Bremerella sp. P1: one gene and its partner. Each later gene encodes a partner of the first gene's protein in a complex. Links are inferred from orthologs where the notes say so. Each region holds a gene or a part of one and is shown in the gene's direction. Other genes may lie near its edges. The genes, in order: PSR63_RS02205 and PSR63_RS21025.

Region 1 (7,643 bases):
GCGTCGAAGTTGACGGAGAATTTGTCACCGAACTGGGCACGTCCGTCGATCCCGCCAAGCAGGAGATCATGGTCGACGGCCAGCGGATTCGCGTCCGCCGCAAGCAGTATTTCATCTTGAACAAGCCGGTCGGTGTGGTCAGTACCAACTTCGACCAGGCAGGCCGTACCCGCGTGATTGACCTCGTTCCGCAAGACGAGCGATTGTTCACCATCGGGCGTCTCGACCGTCAAAGCGAAGGGCTGATCATCATCACCAACGATGGCGAGCTGGCCAATCACCTGGCCCACCCACGCTATGGCGTCCCCAAGACCTACCACGTGGAAGTCGCCGGCGCAGTCACGGTCGAAGAGATCAAGATGATCCAAAGCGGCGTCTACATCGCCGAAGGCTTCATCAAGGCCGAGAGCTGCCGTCTGAAGCAAAAGCGAGGCAAAAGCTCGATCCTCGAGATTGTCCTGCGCGAAGGAAAGAACCGCGAAATTCGCCGTTTGCTCGCCAAAGTGGGGCACAAAGTCCTGCGGTTGAAGCGTGTTTCGATCGGGCCACTGAAACTCGGTGAGGTCCCGGCCGGTGCTTTTCGCGAACTGAAACCCTCGGAAGTCAAAGCGTTGCGGGAAGCCTCGGAAGCCGGTGCAGGCAAGGGTGCTCCCAAGCGAAAGCCAGCCGGTCGCCGCACCACCGGCACCAGCCCGGCCGCTCGCCCAGGCAAGACCACAACCAAAAAAGGAACGACCTTCCGGGGTGGCAAAAAGAAGAAATCGAAGAAGAAGACCACCAACAAGCCTGTTGTCAGCGAATCGCGCCGCGGTCAGGGGCGAGCCGTCAAGCAGAAACAGGCTTCCAAGAAGAAGCAACTCCGCCGCAAATAGAGCCCGATCAAGGATTGCCAGGCCCATGTCCCAGTTTCAATTCCAAGCAACTTCGATCGTCGAAAACGTTCCCCTCTCGGCTCGGATCTATCGGGTTCGCTTCGAGGCCCCCGAGATCGCGGCAAAGATTCAGCCTGGCCAGTTTGTGATGGTCCGCATTGCCGATTGCTTCGATCCGCTCTTGGGCCGGGCGTTCGCACTATACGACGTGATCGCCGGCGAAGACGGACAGCCCAAGTACGTTGACGTCGTCTACCAGGTACACGGAAAGCTCACTTCGCGGCTCAAGCAGCTTGAACCGGGACAGAAGCTGGAAGTCTGGGGACCACTGGGCAACGGCTTTACGATCCCCGAGACCGAGCACCTGATTCTGGTTGCCGGTGGCATCGGGCAGACACCGTTTCTAGCGGTCGCTAAGCAAGTTCTCGGTCAGCAGTCGTACGGAACCGAACCCTTTGACATCAGCAAGCCGAAGAAGGTCACGCTGTGCTACGGGGCCCGCTCGGTTTCGGACTTCGCCGGCCTGGACGACTTCAAGGCAACCGGGATGGACGTGAAGATCTGCACCGACGACGGCAGTGCAGGGCACCACGGGCTGGTTACGGACCTACTGGAGCAATCGCTTGCTGAAGGCGTCGGACAGGCCCAAGTGCTGTGCTGTGGCCCTGAGAAGATGATGGAAGCGGTCAGTAAGCTAACGACCGAGCGAGACGTACCGTGCCAGGTTTCCCTGGAAACGCCCATGGCGTGCGGTATCGGTATCTGCTTCACCTGCGTGGCCCCAGTGCGTCAAGAAGATGGCAGCTGGGACTACAAACGAACATGCGTCGAAGGACCAATCTTCGACGCATGCGAAATTGCTTGGGAGCATGCCTGAGATCTAAAGTTCAGGCAAGCCGCGAGAAAGAACTAGGCGGAAGCCTTGTCTTTGGCGGCCTTGATGTGGTGGTTCAGACGCGACTTCAGGCGCGAAGTGGTCTTCTGGTGCATGACGTTCTTAGCACCAGCTTTGTCCAGCTTCTTCACCGTCGTGCGGAACAGTTCGTCTGCCTTTTCGAATTCGTTGGCCGCGACAGCTTCCCGAACCTTACGGATCGAGGAACGAATCGAGGACTTGACCGCACGGTTGTGGGTACGGCGAACTGCATTCTGGCGAAGACGTTTTTTGGCGCTCTTGGTATTAGGCATGATTGAACCGGGTAATCGGAAACGAACAGTCCTTTGTCAGACTCTTAATGGAAGCTAATTATGATGCCGCATTTACTTGAGTTTGTCTAGGCGTCGCTTCACATCTTTATAGGCTGGATCCATTTTCTCGAGCCTTTTCAGGTACGACGTGGCCGAAGACCACTCTTTAAGCCCCTGGGCGAGCACGCCGGCTCGGTACAGAAGGAGCTTTAATCGCTCGGAACTCAAGCTGTCAGCATAGTTTAGGGCTTCTTCATACGTCTCCATGGCCGTCACAAATTTCTTGCGAGCCTGCAAACACTCTCCCTTGCCCAAGTAGCAAATTGCTAAAAGTTTTTCATCGGCGAGCGAGATTTCGTCGAAGAGCTCCTCGGCCTGGTCGTAATTTCCCATCCGTTTGAGCCGCAAAGCAAGCTCGTATTTGATCAGCAAATCGTTGGGATGACGCTCGTGGCGGCGGGTGTAGATCTCCAATTCCAGTCGGTGGAGGTCGTTCTTGGCCGTTTCGACCAGTTCCAGAAGCTGCGGGCTGGACTGCGACGAGGCCTGGTTCTCGGCCATCTTGTAGCGATGCCGCGCCTTCAGGATGAGCAAATCCTCCTTCTTTTCGGTCAATTCCATCGAATCGCCGAAATGAGCCTGGGCCTCTTTCCAGACCGACTCGGCCTCAAAGAATTTGCCTTCCTCGACCCACAAATCGATCAATTTGAAGTAGTTCTCGAGTTGATCGGGGTCCTCCTCGATCTTTGCTTTCAGTTTTTGTTTCTCATTCAGTTCGATCTTCGTGGCCGGACGTTCCTGCACTTCCGACTTGCTTTCACCTTCACCTTGGGTGGCTTGTCGACGACGAACTTTGGCGGCATCGGCGGGATCGATCCGGTTGGTGACCGTGGCCAAGCCTTTGGCTCGGCGTTCGCGGTCGATTGTCAGCTGCGAAATCATCTGATTCGCTTCTTTGTCGCCGCGATTTTTATCTTCAATGAAGTGCCACAGGGAAATAGCCTGATCAAACTGGCCCACGCGTCCCAAATAGCGAGCACAGTGACGCATGACCTCCATATCGCCTGGTGAGCCATCCATCGCGTTTTTCATGTAACGCAGGCCCACCTCGTTGTAGCGCATCGCTTCGCACGCATCGACCATCCCCCGCAGCGTGACGCTGTCGTACGGGTTGCTCTTGAGCAGGTCGATTCCTTCCTTGATGACGTCCTGCCATTTTTTGGCCGCCAAAGCCTTTTTCAGGCCACCTTTGCCGCCAAAACCCGAGAATAGCGAGCCTTTCTTCTTACCTTTGAACTTTAAGTCGAGGTTTTCGAGCATCTTCTCGACGTAGACTAGATTCGCAGGGTCCCGCTTGCAGCAATCCCCCAGCAGGCTATGCGCATAGTCATAGTCGTACTTCGGTTTGCTCATCATCTGCATCGCGTGGTCGAACAGCTGCTGGAGCTGTTTACGCAGCGCAGGCGAGACCTCGTAGTCGGCATCTTCGGAGACAGAGAAACTTCCACCGTCAGACATAAGCTGGCCAAATCAATCAGATACGCATGGGGACTTTTAAGCACTTGCCAAGCACAATAATCCGTTACTCCTATTGTATCAACCGCTTCCGTCCGAGGGTGGATTCGTTTTAAATTCATGAAAGCGTACGATTTCATGCCTAAAACCTCTCCGATGAGGGACCGCTGTGACACCCACTGATCAAGATTCCGCTGCGACAGGACCAGGAACCGTCTATCTGGTTGGTAGCGGGCCCGGCGATGCGGGTCTTATCACGCAGCGAGGTATCCAGTGTCTCCAGCAGGCCGATGTGGTCCTGTACGACTACCTCTCGAACCCGGAGCTGCTCGAATACGCTGAGTCGGCTGAGCAGATGCACTGCCTGGGCAGCCACGCCCAGCGAAAGCTTTGGTCACAGGACCGGATCAACGAAGAAATGGTTGCCCAGGCCAAGCAGGGGAAGACCGTCGTCCGGCTAAAAAGTGGCGACCCGACCGTCTTCGCCAGAGCCACCGAAGAAATCGAGGCCCTGCGAGCCGCCGACGTCCCTTTCCAGATTGTCCCCGGCATCACCACGGCATTGGCTGCCAGCGCTTACGCCGGCATTCCGCTGACCCACTCCGACCATGCCTCGGCAGTTGCGTTTGTGACCGGACATGAAAAGCCGGGCAAGGATGGCTCGGCGATCGACTTCGCCGGTCTGGCCAGTTTTCCCGGCACGTTGGTCTTCTACATGGGCGTCACCACGGCTCCCCAGTGGTCGGCCCAGTTGATCGAGCATGGCAAGTCGCCGGACACCCCGTGCGCGATCATCCGCCGCTGTAGCTGGCCCGACCAGGAGACCTTTCGCTGCACGCTGGGCGAGATACCCAACTTGCTGCACTCAGGCTCCAAGATTCGTCCGCCGGTGATTACGGTCGTGGGGGAAGTCGCTCAAGATCACAGCATTCCCAATTGGTTTGAACAGCGCGCGTTGTTCGGGCAAACGTTCCTCATCACGCGTCCCGAACATCAGGCGGCCGAACTGAGATATCCGCTCGCGGAACTAGGTGCGGAAGTATTCGTGCAGCCAGCGATCGATATCAATATCGCCAAAGATCCGGCCCCATTGAACGAGGCGATCGCATACTTGAAGTCGTTTGATTGGATCGCGTTCTCGAGTCGCAACGGCGTGACTTTCTTTATGCAGCGGCTACGTAGCTTAGACTTCGACTTCCGCATGCTGGGGCACCTGAAGATCGGTGCGATCGGCCCAGGCACGGCGGAGCAGCTGGCCAGCTATGGCTTCCAAGCGGATATCATTCCCGACGAGTATCGAGCCGAATCACTGGTTGAAGCGATGGCCGAACAAGTGAACGGCAAACGGGTGCTTCTACCACGAGCGTCACGCGGTCGGGACGTCTTGCCCGTCGGACTTGCCCAGCACGGCGCCGACGTGACGGAAGTGATCACCTACGAAAGCTCCGACGTGACCGAGGTTTCGCCTGAGGTTAAGCGGCAGATGGAATCCAGCGGGTTTGACTGGGTGATCATCACCAGTAGTGCGATCGCCAGGGCGACGGCTCAGTTGGTGCCTGAAGCGATGAGCAGCAGCAACATCGTCAGCATCAGCCCGATTACTTCCGATACAATCCGCGAGCTCGGCTACGAGGTCACGGTGGAAGCCAAGGTGTACACGATGGACGGCATCGTCCAGGCGATTCTCGAGTACGAAGACCAGAACTCGGTCTAGCTTTTATCGCTGATAGATCGGCAAATAGCCCTTGTCCAGCTGCATCATGATCAGATTGCAAGCCGTGACGTAGATGGGGCCAATGCTGGTTTCGTCCCAGTAACCTTCGCCGTTCTGCTCGCCGGTGATGCGGTCGTACAGGCGGTTACGGAATGCTTCCCAGAATGATTTGTCGTCGGTACCTTCTCGGTAGACCACCTGCGAGTAATACAGGTACGAGTAGTGCCAGTGGCTGAAACTCTGGGCCTGGGTTTGGATCTGGTAGAGGTTCTTCTTGCAGTAGTCGAGCATCTTCTTGACGACGTCCGACTTCGATTCGCCGGCGTTCTGCAAGCAGCAGATCGAAGCCGCTGTAATCGCCGGACGAGACGTGCCCCGGTTCTTTGAGCTATACGAAATGCCTCCGTCCGGATTCTGGCAGTCGTAGATGTACTTCTTGGCGTTCTCGATCACTTCGGTTGGCACCGGGATACCCGCGTTGCGGCAGCCGCGTAAACCTTGGACCTGGGTGATGGTGGTCGAACCTTCGTCGAAGTCGTTACCGTCCTTCGCACTCACGTAGCCCCATCCGCCCGACTTGGTTTGGGCGAAGACACTGAACTTCACCGCATTGGTCAAGATCTTGATCAGTTCTTCCCGACGCAGCGAGTCTTCCTCTTCCCCCAGCACCTGCGAGAGAAACAGCATCGAGAAACCATGACCGTACGTGTAGCGGTTGTCGGTCAGCGGGTCGCCGATCAAGCCGTTCGGGCGAGCCTTCGATACGAGGAACTCGACGGCACGGCGTAAGTTCTCGGAGTAGGGTCCCTGCATCGTGGTCGAACCAGAAGCACACAGGGCCGTGCCTGCCAATGCGGTCATCGCGGTGGGATAGTTGGCGGCCGTCCAGTGACCGAGCCGCGATTGGGTACGCTGAACCCAGGCCAGGCCTTTCTCAACGCACGCTTCCCAGGTGCGTCGTTGTGAATCGGATGGAGGAGCGGCCCATAGAGGTGGAGCAGCAGCGGCTGCGGACAATCCTCCCAGCATTCCCAACATTCGTCGGCGATTCATATTCAGCACTCGCTATCTCCCTTGATTTGCTTTGGCTCTGCTCTATTTTTCCAGCCAAAGCGAACCACGTAAAGCAAACTTTCTCGTTACCAGGGGGCGAGAAGCGGAAAGTCGCACGATTCATCGCACGAATTCCCACACAATGGGGCAGATGCGCCGAACTACTTTTGTTCGGCGAAGGTGGTATAAGACAGAAATCCGAGGATCGCAGCGCAGATTACAAACGCCAAGTCCATCGTCATGCTGACGCCACCAAACGGAACGCCTGCCAACATGTCGAGCGCAAATATCAGAAGTAGGAGAACGGAGACCCCCATTCCCACAATCGTCAGCGCTTTCGGCATTGGCAACTCCTGGAGCAAATCAGCGATACGCTACGTAGTGATAAGGCAAATTTTGACCAATTTATCTAGCCCATCCAGTATACCTCAAGCTTCGGCAATGTCACCTAGAGTGCACAATCTGCCGATCAAGGGGCATCCGACGAGCGTTATCCGCCGCGTGGATGGTGTTGGGCGAATGGAAAAGTCTTTAAATTGGTACGGAACCGACCCGGTCAAAACCGTCCTAATTTACGTCGTAACTATATTTCCAACAAGTCTTTTGGTCGATCTTAAAAGAAGCTTTTCATGACGTTTTCTGACGATTCTCGCTGGCAATCCTTCCGTCAGGCGATGCCGGTCACCCAGAAATGGGCCTATTTTGATCACGCAGCGGTCGCTCCGCTGCCGGGAACGACCGCTCTGGCAATCAAAAACTGGTGCGACCAGGCCGCCCATGAGGGGGATGTCGTCTGGCTCGACTGGGAACGAGCGGTCGAAAACACCCGCGAGTCCGGGGCCAAGCTGATTGGGGCGAAGAAGGAAGAGATTGCCCTGGTCAGTAACACGACCCATGGCATCAATCTGGTCGCGGAAGGACTTGCCTGGAAGCCAGGAGACAACCTGGTGGTGTTGGGCAACGAGTTTCCCTCGAATCTTTACCCGTGGCTGCATCAGCAATCCAAAGGGGTCGAGGTTCGCGTCATTCCCGTCGACGGAGTGCAGCCTGACTTAAACCGAATTGCCGAGGCCTGCGACCAAAGGACACGTCTCTTGTCCATCAGTTGGGTCAGCTACAAGACCGGCTGGCGGATCAATCCGAAAGAGCTGGCCAAGATCGCGCACGATGCCGGAGCGTTGTTCTTTCTCGACGCGATCCAGGGCATGGGCGTCTTTCCGCTGGACGTCCGCGACGCCGATATCGATTTCCTGGCAGCCGACGGACACAAGTGGATGCTCGGCCCGGAAGGGGCAGGGCTG
Region 2 (10,437 bases), 4.5 Mb from region 1 along the record:
ACCATGTTCTTTTGCTTTCACGAACATCATCCGGTAATTGATAGAACCTAGGTTCCTTGGGATCAGAGAAGAAAATGTTTGGGTGCTGTTGCAGTAGCGAACACAGCGATGTTGTTGCCGATTTAGCAGCACCAATTACGAAGAAGTTTGGTTTGGGCATGTGGCTTGAGGGGTAAACGTAGGGCAAATCAAGAGTCTTCGATCTCAGCGAATGGGGCTGGGACGATTCGGTCATTCGCGTATGTGCCGAACAACGCTGGTGCGTTTAACCAAGCCGAAACTAGCAGATGAGCAATTGAGATTAAAAGAAGCTGGTCAAATCCCAACACAGTTTGATCAAAACTTAATCGATTCCTTTAGTCATATGAACGCAAGACAACCTTCAGGAGAAAGAGGCAATCGATACTTGAGATGCGGTCTCTCGCCTAGTCGAGCAGAGTATTTCAAATACTTAAGATTCGACGTAACCTGCTTTGCTGTAAGGGTATCCCTGTGCAGAGTCGCATCTTATGAGTACCATTGAAGCGTCGTAGTGTGGCTTTGGCGTTTCCTGCCTGGCAGCCTACTTCCGTTAAAATCAAGCCTGAACCTGCAGGTCAGGTACTTTGCACGTGCCGCAATATGACGGGTCGTCTCCGACTCGCAGCCGATGGATTTAGAACGAGAACGAATTCGAGCCGATCTCCGTGGTGTCCTCGATGGTGAGATCCGCTGCGACGATACGTTCCTGGAACTCTATTCGACCGACGCCAGCCTGTTTCAAGTCAAACCGCTGGCCGTTGTGCGTCCACGCCGTACGTCCGATGTCTCGGCGACCGTCCAGTATGCTGCAGAAAACCAGATTCCCATTCATGCCCGCGGGGCCGGCACAGGCATGGCCGGTGAATCGCTCGGCTCCGGTATCGTGCTCGATTTCGCACACTCGATGCGGCGCATCCTGGAAACGGGTGACGACTGGATACGGGTGCAACCCGGCGTCGTTCTCGCCAACCTGAATCGGCATCTTGCTCAGCGTGATCGCATTTTTGGTCCCGACCCGGCGACTCGAAGTGTGACGACCATGGGAAGCGTCATCGCGCTCGACGCTTCTGGCAGTCACTGGCCGCAACATGGTTCGGCCCGCGATCACATCCTGGAACTACAGGTCGTTCTGGCGAACGGTGAAGTCGTTAACATCAAACCAACTCATCTCGATCGAGTGGCTCACCTGGAGTCGCCGGAGTTGGTACGAATCACCTCAGGCATTGCCGAGCTGATGGAATCGCATGCCGACAAAATTCAAGGCAATTTGCCGAAGACGTTCAACCAAGGAAGTGGGTATCGTCTTTCCGGCGTAGTCGAAGACGACGTTGTTGATCTGGCGAAGATCCTCGCAGGTTCCGAGGGAAGCCTGGCTTTGGTTACTCAGGCCAAGCTCCGCACATCGCCAAAATCGAAGTCGCGCGGCTTGGTGCTGCTGTTTTTTGAACGCTTGGACAATGCCGCTAAGGCCGCCGTACAACTCGGGTCTGCCGGGATAAGTGCCTGCGATTTGCTCGACCGCAGAATCCTGGCCATCGCCCGTGAAACTGATCCCCGCTATTCCAACCTGATTCCAGAAAACACCGAAGCGATGCTTCTGGTTGAATACTCTGGAGAAAGTCAGGCCGACGTTCACGCGGAACTGGAAAAGATCGCAGATCGAATTCGACGGCGTCGCAAGCTGGCTTTTCATTCGTTAATCACCACCAGCCCGAAAGAGGTCGGTACTTACTGGGAACTGGCTCGTCGGATGACGCCGATTCTCTATCGCTTGAAAGGGAATACGCGTCCGCTCCCATTCATTGAAGACATGACGGTCCCGCCGCAGCAACTACCGGACTTCCTGACCAAAGTCCAGGATGTGATGAAGCGGCACGAAACGATCGCTTCGATCTTTGCCCATGCGGCCCACGGGCACTTGCATGTTCGCCCGCTACTCAACATGGCTGATCGAAGTGACCTGGCCAAGTTGGAACGCATCGCGGACGAGACCTACGAAGAGCTATTCAAGGTGGGTGGTTCACTCAGTGGCGAGTCCGGTGACGGTATTAGCCGCACGCCCTACCTCCCCAAGCAATACGGACCGCTGTACGACCTGTTCGGACGAATCAAGCGTCTTTTCGATCCTGCGGGAATCTTGAATCCCGGCAAGAAGGTCCTCTCGTCGACATTCTCGCCCATGGAACTGGTGAGGCGGGTCGAGTTAGTACCGCAACCGGAAGCAAGCGACGGTTCCGCGAACTCGGAAAAGAAGAAAGAAAACGATCCGAGCGAATTTGAGCTTCCCATTTTGACCTGGTCGCCGCAGGAAATGGCCACCGCAGCTCGAAGTTGTCACGGCTGCGGGCGTTGCCGAACATATGGTGCGGATACGCGGATGTGTCCGATCTTTCGCTTCGACTCGCGTGAAGATGCATCGCCACGAGCCAAGGCCAATTTACTTCGCGGCGTCCTATCGGGTCAGCTCCCACCAGACAGTTTAGACTCGACGGAGACGAAGGAAATCCTTGATACGTGTTTCCACTGCCATCAGTGCCGTGTCGAATGTCCATCGAACGTCGACATTCCCAACATCGTTCTCGAGATGCGGGCCCGTAATGTTGATGCCAATGGCTTGACGCAGGACGGATCGCTGCAAGCTAAGATCCATCGCTGGGCTCTCTGGGGAAATCGTTTTCCCCGCATCGCCAACTGGGCTCTGGGCAATCGGGCGATGCGTTGGCTGATGGAACGTTTCATAGGCCTGGCCAAACAACGCAAGCTACCGCGACTGGCCAATCGAAGTTTTGTGAAACAAGCCGCGCGACGAGGTCTGACAACCGCGACGCGTCGCAGCGGCCGCAAGGTGTTGTACTTCGTCGATCTCTATGCGAATCTTTTTGATACGCAACTCGCTCAAGCGTTTGTGAACGTGTTGGATCATAATCGCATCTCGGTTTATGTCCATCCTAAGCAGCAAGTCAGCGGGATGCCTTCGATCTCGCAAGGAGCCGTCACCATGGCGGCGCGACTGGCCCACAAGAACGTAAAAGCATTGGCCGAAGCCGTTCGCCAGGGCTATACAATCGTCGCTACCGAACCATCGGCGGTGATGGCACTGAAGCACGAATATTTGAACCTGTTAGATTCGGATGACGCCAAGATCGTCGCCGAGAATACCCGCGAAGCGTGTGAATTCCTGTGGGACCTCCACCACCATGGCGAGTTAGAACTCGACTTGAAACCCATGAATCTTACGGTTGGTTTCCACGTCCCCTGTCACTTGCGAGCGATGCACGACGCCTCGTACGGTCAACGAATTCTGCAATTGATTCCCGGCCTCTCCGTACGTCCGATCGAAAAAGGTTGCTCAGGCATGGCTGGTACCTTTGGGCTGACACGCAACAATTTCCGTAGCAGTTTGAGAATCGGCTGGGATCTCATCGTTGCGATGCGCGGGAAGCAGATACAAATCGGCTCCACTGAGTGCAGCGCCTGTAAGATGCAAATCGAACAGGCCGGTAACAAGGCGGTGGTTCATCCGATCAAACTTTTGGCCAAGTCATATGGCGTTCTTGAGCCAGATACCGATCTGTTCTCTCCCTCCTCGCAAGACTTGTTTGTGACATGAGAATACGCGTCAAACTATTTGCCTTGACCCAAGATCTGGCAGGATGCGAGGAAGTATCACTTGACCTGGAAGAACCCGTCACGGTTGGTGCAATTCGCAAAAACCTGGGTGAATCGATTTCTGCCTTGGAACCAGTCCTCCCCAGCTGCGCTTTCGCGGTGAACAATGAATATGCCGGCAATGCCGTCGAGGTTCAGGAAACCGACGAAGTCGCCTGCCTGCCTCCGGTAAGTGGAGGGTAACTTTCCAAAATGGTTGAACTTACCCAGCAGTCGATTGACGCCTCGGCGGTCACCCAGACAGTGACTTCGCCCAACTCAGGTGCCGTGGTCTTGTTTCTGGGAACGACACGGCAGTTTACCGATGCCAAGGAAACGGTCACGCTGACCTACACGGCTTATGTTCCCATGGCCACCAGCGAGATGGAAAAGCTCGAGGCCGAGGCCAAAGCGCGCTGGCCCATTGACCAATGCGTCCTCATCCATCGACTCGGCGAAGTCCCCATCGGCGAAGCTAGCGTGGCGGTGGCAGTTTCGACACCCCACCGGCGAGATGCATTTGAGGCGGCAAGCTGGCTGATGGATCGCCTCAAGGAGCTCGTCCCGGTCTGGAAAAAAGAGCATTGGGCCAGCGGTTCGACCGATTGGGTTCACCCCGGATTGGTTCAGCGGTCGGACGAAAATACGTTACAATAGAAGCATGTCTATCGAACCGAACACACCGCTGATCGACCGCTTCGGGCGCGTGCATACCAGCCTGCGAATTAGCGTAACCGATCGCTGTAATATTCGCTGCTTCTACTGCATGCCGCTGGAGAATGCTCGCTTTAAGCCTCGTGACGAGTTGCTGACCTTTGAGGAAATGACGCGTGTTGTACGTGTCGCAGCAGGTCACGGAATCAGCAAGTTGCGACTGACCGGTGGAGAACCACTGGTTCGGTCGAACCTTTCGCAGCTCATCCAAATGCTCAAGGCGGTACCTGGAATCCAGGAAATTGCCCTGACAACCAATGGCATTCTTTTGCCGGATCAGGCCGCGGACCTCAAGTCAGCCGGCCTTGACCGATTGAATATCAGTCTGGATGCCCTCAGTGAGGAACTCTTCGAGCGAATCACACGCCGCCAAGGCGTGCAGAAGGTACTCGATGGAATTGCCGCCGCGAAATCGGTCGGTTTTGAAAATGTACGCTTAAACGCGGTAGCGATTCAGAATCTCACAGAGTGCGAAATTGTCCCGCTGGCCAATTTTGCGCGTGAAAACGACCTCCATTTACGCTTTATTGAATTCATGCCGTTAGATGCGGATCGAGCCTGGGACAAAAGCCAGGTCCTTTCCGGTCGACAGTTGCGTGAGATGATTGCCCAGGAAGTCGCGCCGCTGCATGATCTCGACCGTGAGGACAAAAGCCAACCGGCAGTCGACTATGAATATGCCGATGGTCGACAACGCGTGGGATTTATTAACAGCGTGACCGAACCCTTCTGCGGCACGTGCAACCGACTGCGAATCACAGCAGAAGGGCAATTGAGAAACTGCCTGTTCGGAAGCGAAGAGTGGGATGCTCGACAAGTTCTACGCACAGGGGGAACCGATGCCGACTTGTCAGCACGACTACATTCCTGTGTCCAGGCCAAGAAACCATCACACGGAATGGACTCCCCCGAGTTTGTTCCGCCAGAGCGAGCTATGTACCAAATCGGGGGATAGGAAGACACTCTCGGATTTCACGAGTCGCAATGCGGCAAATGCAGGATGCGATTTCCACGGATGACCGAGTTTTGAAAACGTCACACGGCCTCCCCAACATTGCGAAGCAATCGGGGGTTCACGGGCCAATAAGGAAATGAAAACACGGTGGCAAGAGAACGAATCTACCTTGATAACGCAGCAACAAGTTGGCCCAAGCCTGCCAGCGTTGTGGAAGCCGTACAGCATCACATGACGGAATTGGGAGCTTGTGCCGGCAGAAGCGGCTATCGTGAGGCCAATGAGGTCGAACGACTGATCGGGGATACGCGTAAACAGATCGCATACTTATTTGGAACCCATTCCCAAGAACACGTCATCTTCGGCTACAACGGCACCGACATGCTGAACCTGGCCTTGCACGGGTTCCTGAAACGCGGCGATCACGTTATCACCACCACGGTCGAACACAACTCGATCCTGCGTCCCCTTTCGACCATGCGCAAGACGCTCGAAATCGAGCTCACCCATGTCGAGGCTGGCGAAGATGGCCGCGTGTCCGTAGAAGCCATCGAAAACGCGATCCAAGGCAACACGCGTTTGATCGCCATCACGCATGTTTCCAACGTGACTGGCGCGATTCAGCCAGTCGAGGGAATCTATCACGTCGCCAAGAATCGCGGTGTACGCATGCTTGTCGATGCAGCCCAGTCGGCGGGTCATCTCGACCTGAACCTGGGAGAGACACCGATCGACATGGTGGCTTTTTCCGGGCACAAGGGACTGCTGGGTCCGCTAGGGACAGGCGCCATGATCCTCCAACCGGAAGTGGCAGAGTTGTTGCAATGCCAACGCCAAGGCGGGACTGGCACCAAAAGTGAATCGGACGAGCAGCCCAACGAACTACCTGCCAAGTTCGAAAGTGGCAATGCCAACGTCACCGGTATTCTGGGACTTCGTGCCGGGGTCGAATACATCCGCGAGCAAACGGTTACAGCCCTGCATCGCCATACGATGCAAAATGTCAGCCGCCTGATCGAAGGTCTGCAATCGATGCCCCAGGTACGCATTCTGGGGCCGCAGAACCTGGAACATCGCACGGGCGTTGTAAGCATTCAGGTCGAATCGTTTGACCCGCACGAACTCGCCACAGCACTCGATTCGGCCTTCGGCGTGCAGTGTCGAGCAGGACTACACTGTGCCCCTCTCATGCACCAGCACCTGGGCACGTTGGGCTCGGGCGGTACACTGAGATTCAGCCTGAGTATCTTCACCACGGCCGAACAAATTGATCGCACGCTGGAAGCAATGCAGGCAATCGTGCGATAGCAGTTCGGCAAAATAATGGCCGACCCAAGGTCGCATGCCGGCCAAGCCACCCACGGACGACTTTCAAAACAGCACCAATCGCCATGAGTAAGAAACCCGATCAAAGTAAACCTTGGTACCAGGATGGGCTTCAATTCGAGTGCACCCAGTGCGGTGGATGCTGCACCGGCGGCCCGGGTTATGTCTGGGTGAATGCGGCCGAAATCCAAGCCATGGCAGACTTTGCAGGCATGACCGTCGAGCAATTCGAGTCGGTTTATGTCCGAGAAGTCGGTCTACGAAAGAGTTTGAAGGAATACTCAACTGGCGACTGTGTTTTTCTCGATACCGAAAGCAAGGGCTGTACCGTTTATTCCGCACGGCCCCGACAGTGCCGTACTTGGCCATTTTGGGACTCAAATATCAAGACGCCGGAGGATTGGCAGGCTACCTGCGATTTCTGCCCCGGCAGCGGTAAGGGGCGTCTCTACAGCCTCGAAGAGATCCAGGACCGAGCGAGCGAGATCCGAATTTGAGGAATTTTCGGGTCCAACTGGCCAGTTTGGATTGAAGATTTACCGATTATTCCGTCGATAACGATTGCACGGAGACCGGTACGTTCGAACGGCAGGGGCTGAAAAGTCTTGATTTACGCTTGAAATTACGGTCTCCGAGACCTTGGATCTTTGAAAATTGGATAGTTCGGAGAAGCCTGAAAAAGGGCAGAAGTCAAGTTGCTTGCGTCGCGTTAAATCTGCGCAAGTCCAGAATGAGCTTGACTCTAGTGCTTGTGGCACTTACACTTGGAGCAATTGCTGACGGAAGTCTGGAAAACTTACGACAACTCAATTCATCCTCGTGTGGGAGTCGCCTCGTGACCAAAAAAGAGATTGTGAAGACGATTTCTGAAGAGATCGGGCTCACACAACTCAAGACGAAAGAAATCGTCCAGAAGACATTCGATGCTATCGTGACTACCCTCGTCGAGGATGGTCGCATCGAGCTACGAAACTTTGGCGTTTTCGAGGTCAAGAAGCGTGCCGCTCGCAAGGCCCGCAATCCGCGTACGGGTGCAAAGGTTGATGTCGACGAAAAGTACGTCGTCACCTTCAAGCCTGGCAAGGAGATGGAAGAACGGGTTCGACAGCTGGAAGAGAAGGACCGACAGGGCCGACTCGAAGCCGAGCAACAATCGGCACCACCCCAGCAGCAGCCCTACTCCCCTCCCCAGTCGAATGACTCGCCCGGTTACCCATCGGCTTATCCTAGCCCGCCGAACCCACCGAGCTCTGGCCCGGGTGATTACGGTAGCTAAGCTGGGTGGCCGCTACGCGAAGTTAGGCCTCTCCGAACTCTCCAAGATTCAATCCTTGGTCGATGGACAAATGAACGCAAACGGTCAGGATGACCGCTTCATAAGTTTCACGGAGGAAATGAGATGCGTAACTTCATCATCGCTTTGCTGCTTGGATTCGCCTTGATGAGCAACACTGGTTGCTTCTTGCCCATTTACTCGGCCGACCCAAGCGTTCGTACGACCGAATTGATCTACACTTCGGAAAATCTGCGACACGTTCTGGAAGAATGGCAACGCATCTGGTTCCTCGACCAGCCTAGCCACTTGGCTCCATATCGTACCCACGGCGGCATCATCTAACGCTGCCCTGCACCGAACACTCCGAAACCGTGAAACGAGACACCACCGGTCTGCCGCTGCGCAGGTTGGTGGTGTCTTTTCGTTTACGCTCTGCCGATTCGCCCTCGTTGCGAGATCCTTCCTACCCCGATACGATTGGCTTAGCTTTCCGCGGTAAAATCCGCTTTCGATTGAAATCCTTCGCCAGCGAAAACGCATGTCTGTTGATCTTGCCGTTCAGTTGGGGCGACTGACGCTCCCCAATCCTGTTTTGGTCGCCTCCGGTACATTTGGCTACGCGAAGGAAATGGCGGGCATCGTCGACTTGGCCAAGCTCGGCGGAATCTTGCCGAAAACGATCACTAGCAGCCCTCGTCCTGGCAATAAGCCCTGGCGTACGGTCGAAACCACGGGCGGGATGCTCAACAGCATCGGGCTCGATAACGACGGTATCGACTATTTCATCGCCAATCACTTGCCCTACTTAGGTTCGCTCGGCTCTCCGTTGGTCGTCAGTATCGCTGGCAAAACGAAGGAAGACTTCGTCAGTATGGCTTCCCAACTGGGGGAACACGCCCAGGTCGCCGCCATCGAATTGAACATCTCGTGCCCCAACGTCAGTGGTGGTATCGACTTTGGAACCGACCCCGCCACCTGCGAGAAACTCGTAGCGGAAGTCCGAGCAGCTTGCCCTCATCCGATCATCGCCAAGCTAACGCCCAATGTCACCAGTATCGCCGCAGTCGCCAAGGCAGCCGAAGCTGGTGGGGCCGATGCTGTTTCAGCAATCAATACCGTGCAAGGGATGGCGATCGACTGGAAACGTAAGAAGCCCATGCTGGGCAACGTGATCGGTGGCCTTTCAGGACCAGCCATCAAACCGGTCGCCCTGCGATGCGTCTTTCAGATCGCGAAAGCCACGAGTGTGCCGATCATTGGCATCGGCGGCATCAGTTCGTTGGACGATGTGATGGAATTTCTGGTTGCCGGAGCCACGGCGGTACAGATTGGTACAGCCAATTACTTCGATCCGACGCTCTGCAATCGGGTCGTGACCGAATTGCCGGGGGCACTCAGCACCCTGGGAGCATCGAGCGTGAAAGAAGTGATCGGTACGATACAACTGCCTTCGTAGCTCACACACGCATTTCTCCGGATCCGTGATAACTGCGGTCCCCTTCTCCGGCCCCCGGGGTGACACTTTCCCCATTTGTCCGTCATAATAACCCGCTGGTTTTGACTTTGTTCCTTCCAGTAATCTGACAAGATCCATGCGTGTTCTTTCCGGTATTCAGCCGACAGGACGTCCCCACTGGGGCAATTATTTTGGTGCGATTCGGCAGTATATCGAGCTGCAAGGAAACGAGCAGTCGTTCTACTTTATCGCCAACCTGCATGCCCTGACGACGGTTCGCGACCGCGAGAAGCTCGAGCAGGCCACCATCGATATGGCTCTCGATATTCTGGCTCTCGGCTTAGATCCCGATCAGGCAACGCTGTTCGTGCAGTCGGATGTGCCGGAAATCAGCGAGCTATGCTGGATCCTTATGACCGGTACCGGTATGGGCCTCTTGGAACGCTGTGTCAGCTACAAGGATAAGAAGGATAAAGGGCTCAAAGCCGACGCGGGCCTCTTCACTTACCCTGTGCTGCAAGCTGCGGACATCTTGGGCTACGACTCCGATGTCGTCCCGGTCGGGCAAGACCAGGTTCAACATATCGAGGTCACGCGAGACATCGCCCAGAGTTTCAATCATCAGTTCGGCGAAGTCTTCGTGCTACCAAAGCCACAGGTGCTGGATGCCTCGGCGAAGGTCCCTGGCACCGATGGCGAGAAAATGTCTAAGAGCTATGACAACACCATCGAGTTGTTCGAGCCGCCAAAGCAGGCCCGCAAAAAGATCATGCGGATCGTGACTGATTCGCGGCCGATGGAAGATCCGAAAGACCCTGAAACGGATCACCTGTACCAGCTGTACTCGCTGTTTGCCGAGCCAGAACCGCTGCAGGAAATGGCCGATCTCTACCGCAAGGGCGGCTTCGGCTACGGACATGTGAAGAAGGCCTTGGCGGAAGCAGCGGAAGCCTACTTTGCTGAAGCCCATGAGCGCCGCGCCGAGTTGGTTGCCAACCCAGCTCGCTTAAAGGAAATTCTCGGGGATGGTGCCCAGGTCGC

What was found.
Region 2: the proteins of PSR63_RS02205 (region 1) and PSR63_RS21025 are in contact, whole or in part, in a crystal structure (PDB 5UE9), measured with the Lactococcus lactis proteins. The link is inferred for Bremerella sp. P1 from one-to-one orthologs. Residues at the interface, in WP_023189152.1 of Lactococcus lactis: Leu4, Gln5, Ala47, Ser48, Met49, Leu50, Leu51, Arg52, Arg53, Met95, Leu98, Arg223, Met224, Ala225, Cys226, Ile228, Gly229, Ala230, Cys231, Tyr232, Ala233, Val235, Glu236, His237, Asn243, His244, Ala245, Lys247, Glu250; in WP_025017116.1 of Lactococcus lactis: Gly25, Phe27, Phe29, Glu32, Tyr33, Lys35, Tyr36, Lys48, Phe56, Thr60, Pro61, Arg62, Val63, Ala64, Glu65, Thr66, Ala67, Ser68, Gly69, Met70, Ile74, Gln77, Pro223, Glu251, Phe274, Ala275, Pro277, Phe278.

What each region holds. Positions count from the first base shown.
Region 1 is NZ_CP118164.1:536,476-544,118, forward strand. The notes cover bases 1-2,823. They hold PSR63_RS02205 (dihydroorotate dehydrogenase electron transfer subunit), read left to right. Parts: upstream 1-897; coding sequence 898-1,749; downstream 1,750-2,823. Other genes in these bases: PSR63_RS02200 (pseudouridine synthase), read left to right, coding at 1-872; rpsT (30S ribosomal protein S20), read right to left, coding at 1,782-2,060; PSR63_RS02215 (tetratricopeptide repeat protein), read right to left, coding at 2,133-2,823. Also shown: more of PSR63_RS02215, read right to left, coding at 2,824-3,578; cobA (uroporphyrinogen-III C-methyltransferase), read left to right, coding at 3,745-5,289; PSR63_RS02225 (prenyltransferase/squalene oxidase repeat-containing protein), read right to left, coding at 5,293-6,342; PSR63_RS02230 (hypothetical protein), read right to left, coding at 6,504-6,686; PSR63_RS02235 (aminotransferase class V-fold PLP-dependent enzyme), read left to right, coding at 6,972-7,643.
Region 2 is NZ_CP118164.1:5,008,130-5,018,566, reverse strand. Bases 7,459-10,437 are described here. They hold PSR63_RS21025 (dihydroorotate dehydrogenase), read left to right. Parts: upstream 7,459-8,478; coding sequence 8,479-9,396; downstream 9,397-10,437. Other genes in these bases: trpS (tryptophan--tRNA ligase), read left to right, coding at 9,533-10,437; PSR63_RS21030 (hypothetical protein), read left to right, coding at 8,064-8,282; PSR63_RS21035 (HU family DNA-binding protein), read left to right, coding at 7,500-7,940. In the rest of the region: PSR63_RS21070 (sulfotransferase family protein), read right to left, coding at 1-160; PSR63_RS21065 (anaerobic glycerol-3-phosphate dehydrogenase subunit C), read left to right, coding at 650-3,631; PSR63_RS21060 (MoaD/ThiS family protein), read left to right, coding at 3,628-3,873; PSR63_RS21055 (molybdenum cofactor biosynthesis protein MoaE), read left to right, coding at 3,883-4,326; GTP 3',8-cyclase MoaA, read left to right, coding at 4,331-5,338; PSR63_RS21045 (aminotransferase class V-fold PLP-dependent enzyme), read left to right, coding at 5,486-6,646; PSR63_RS21040 (YkgJ family cysteine cluster protein), read left to right, coding at 6,730-7,161.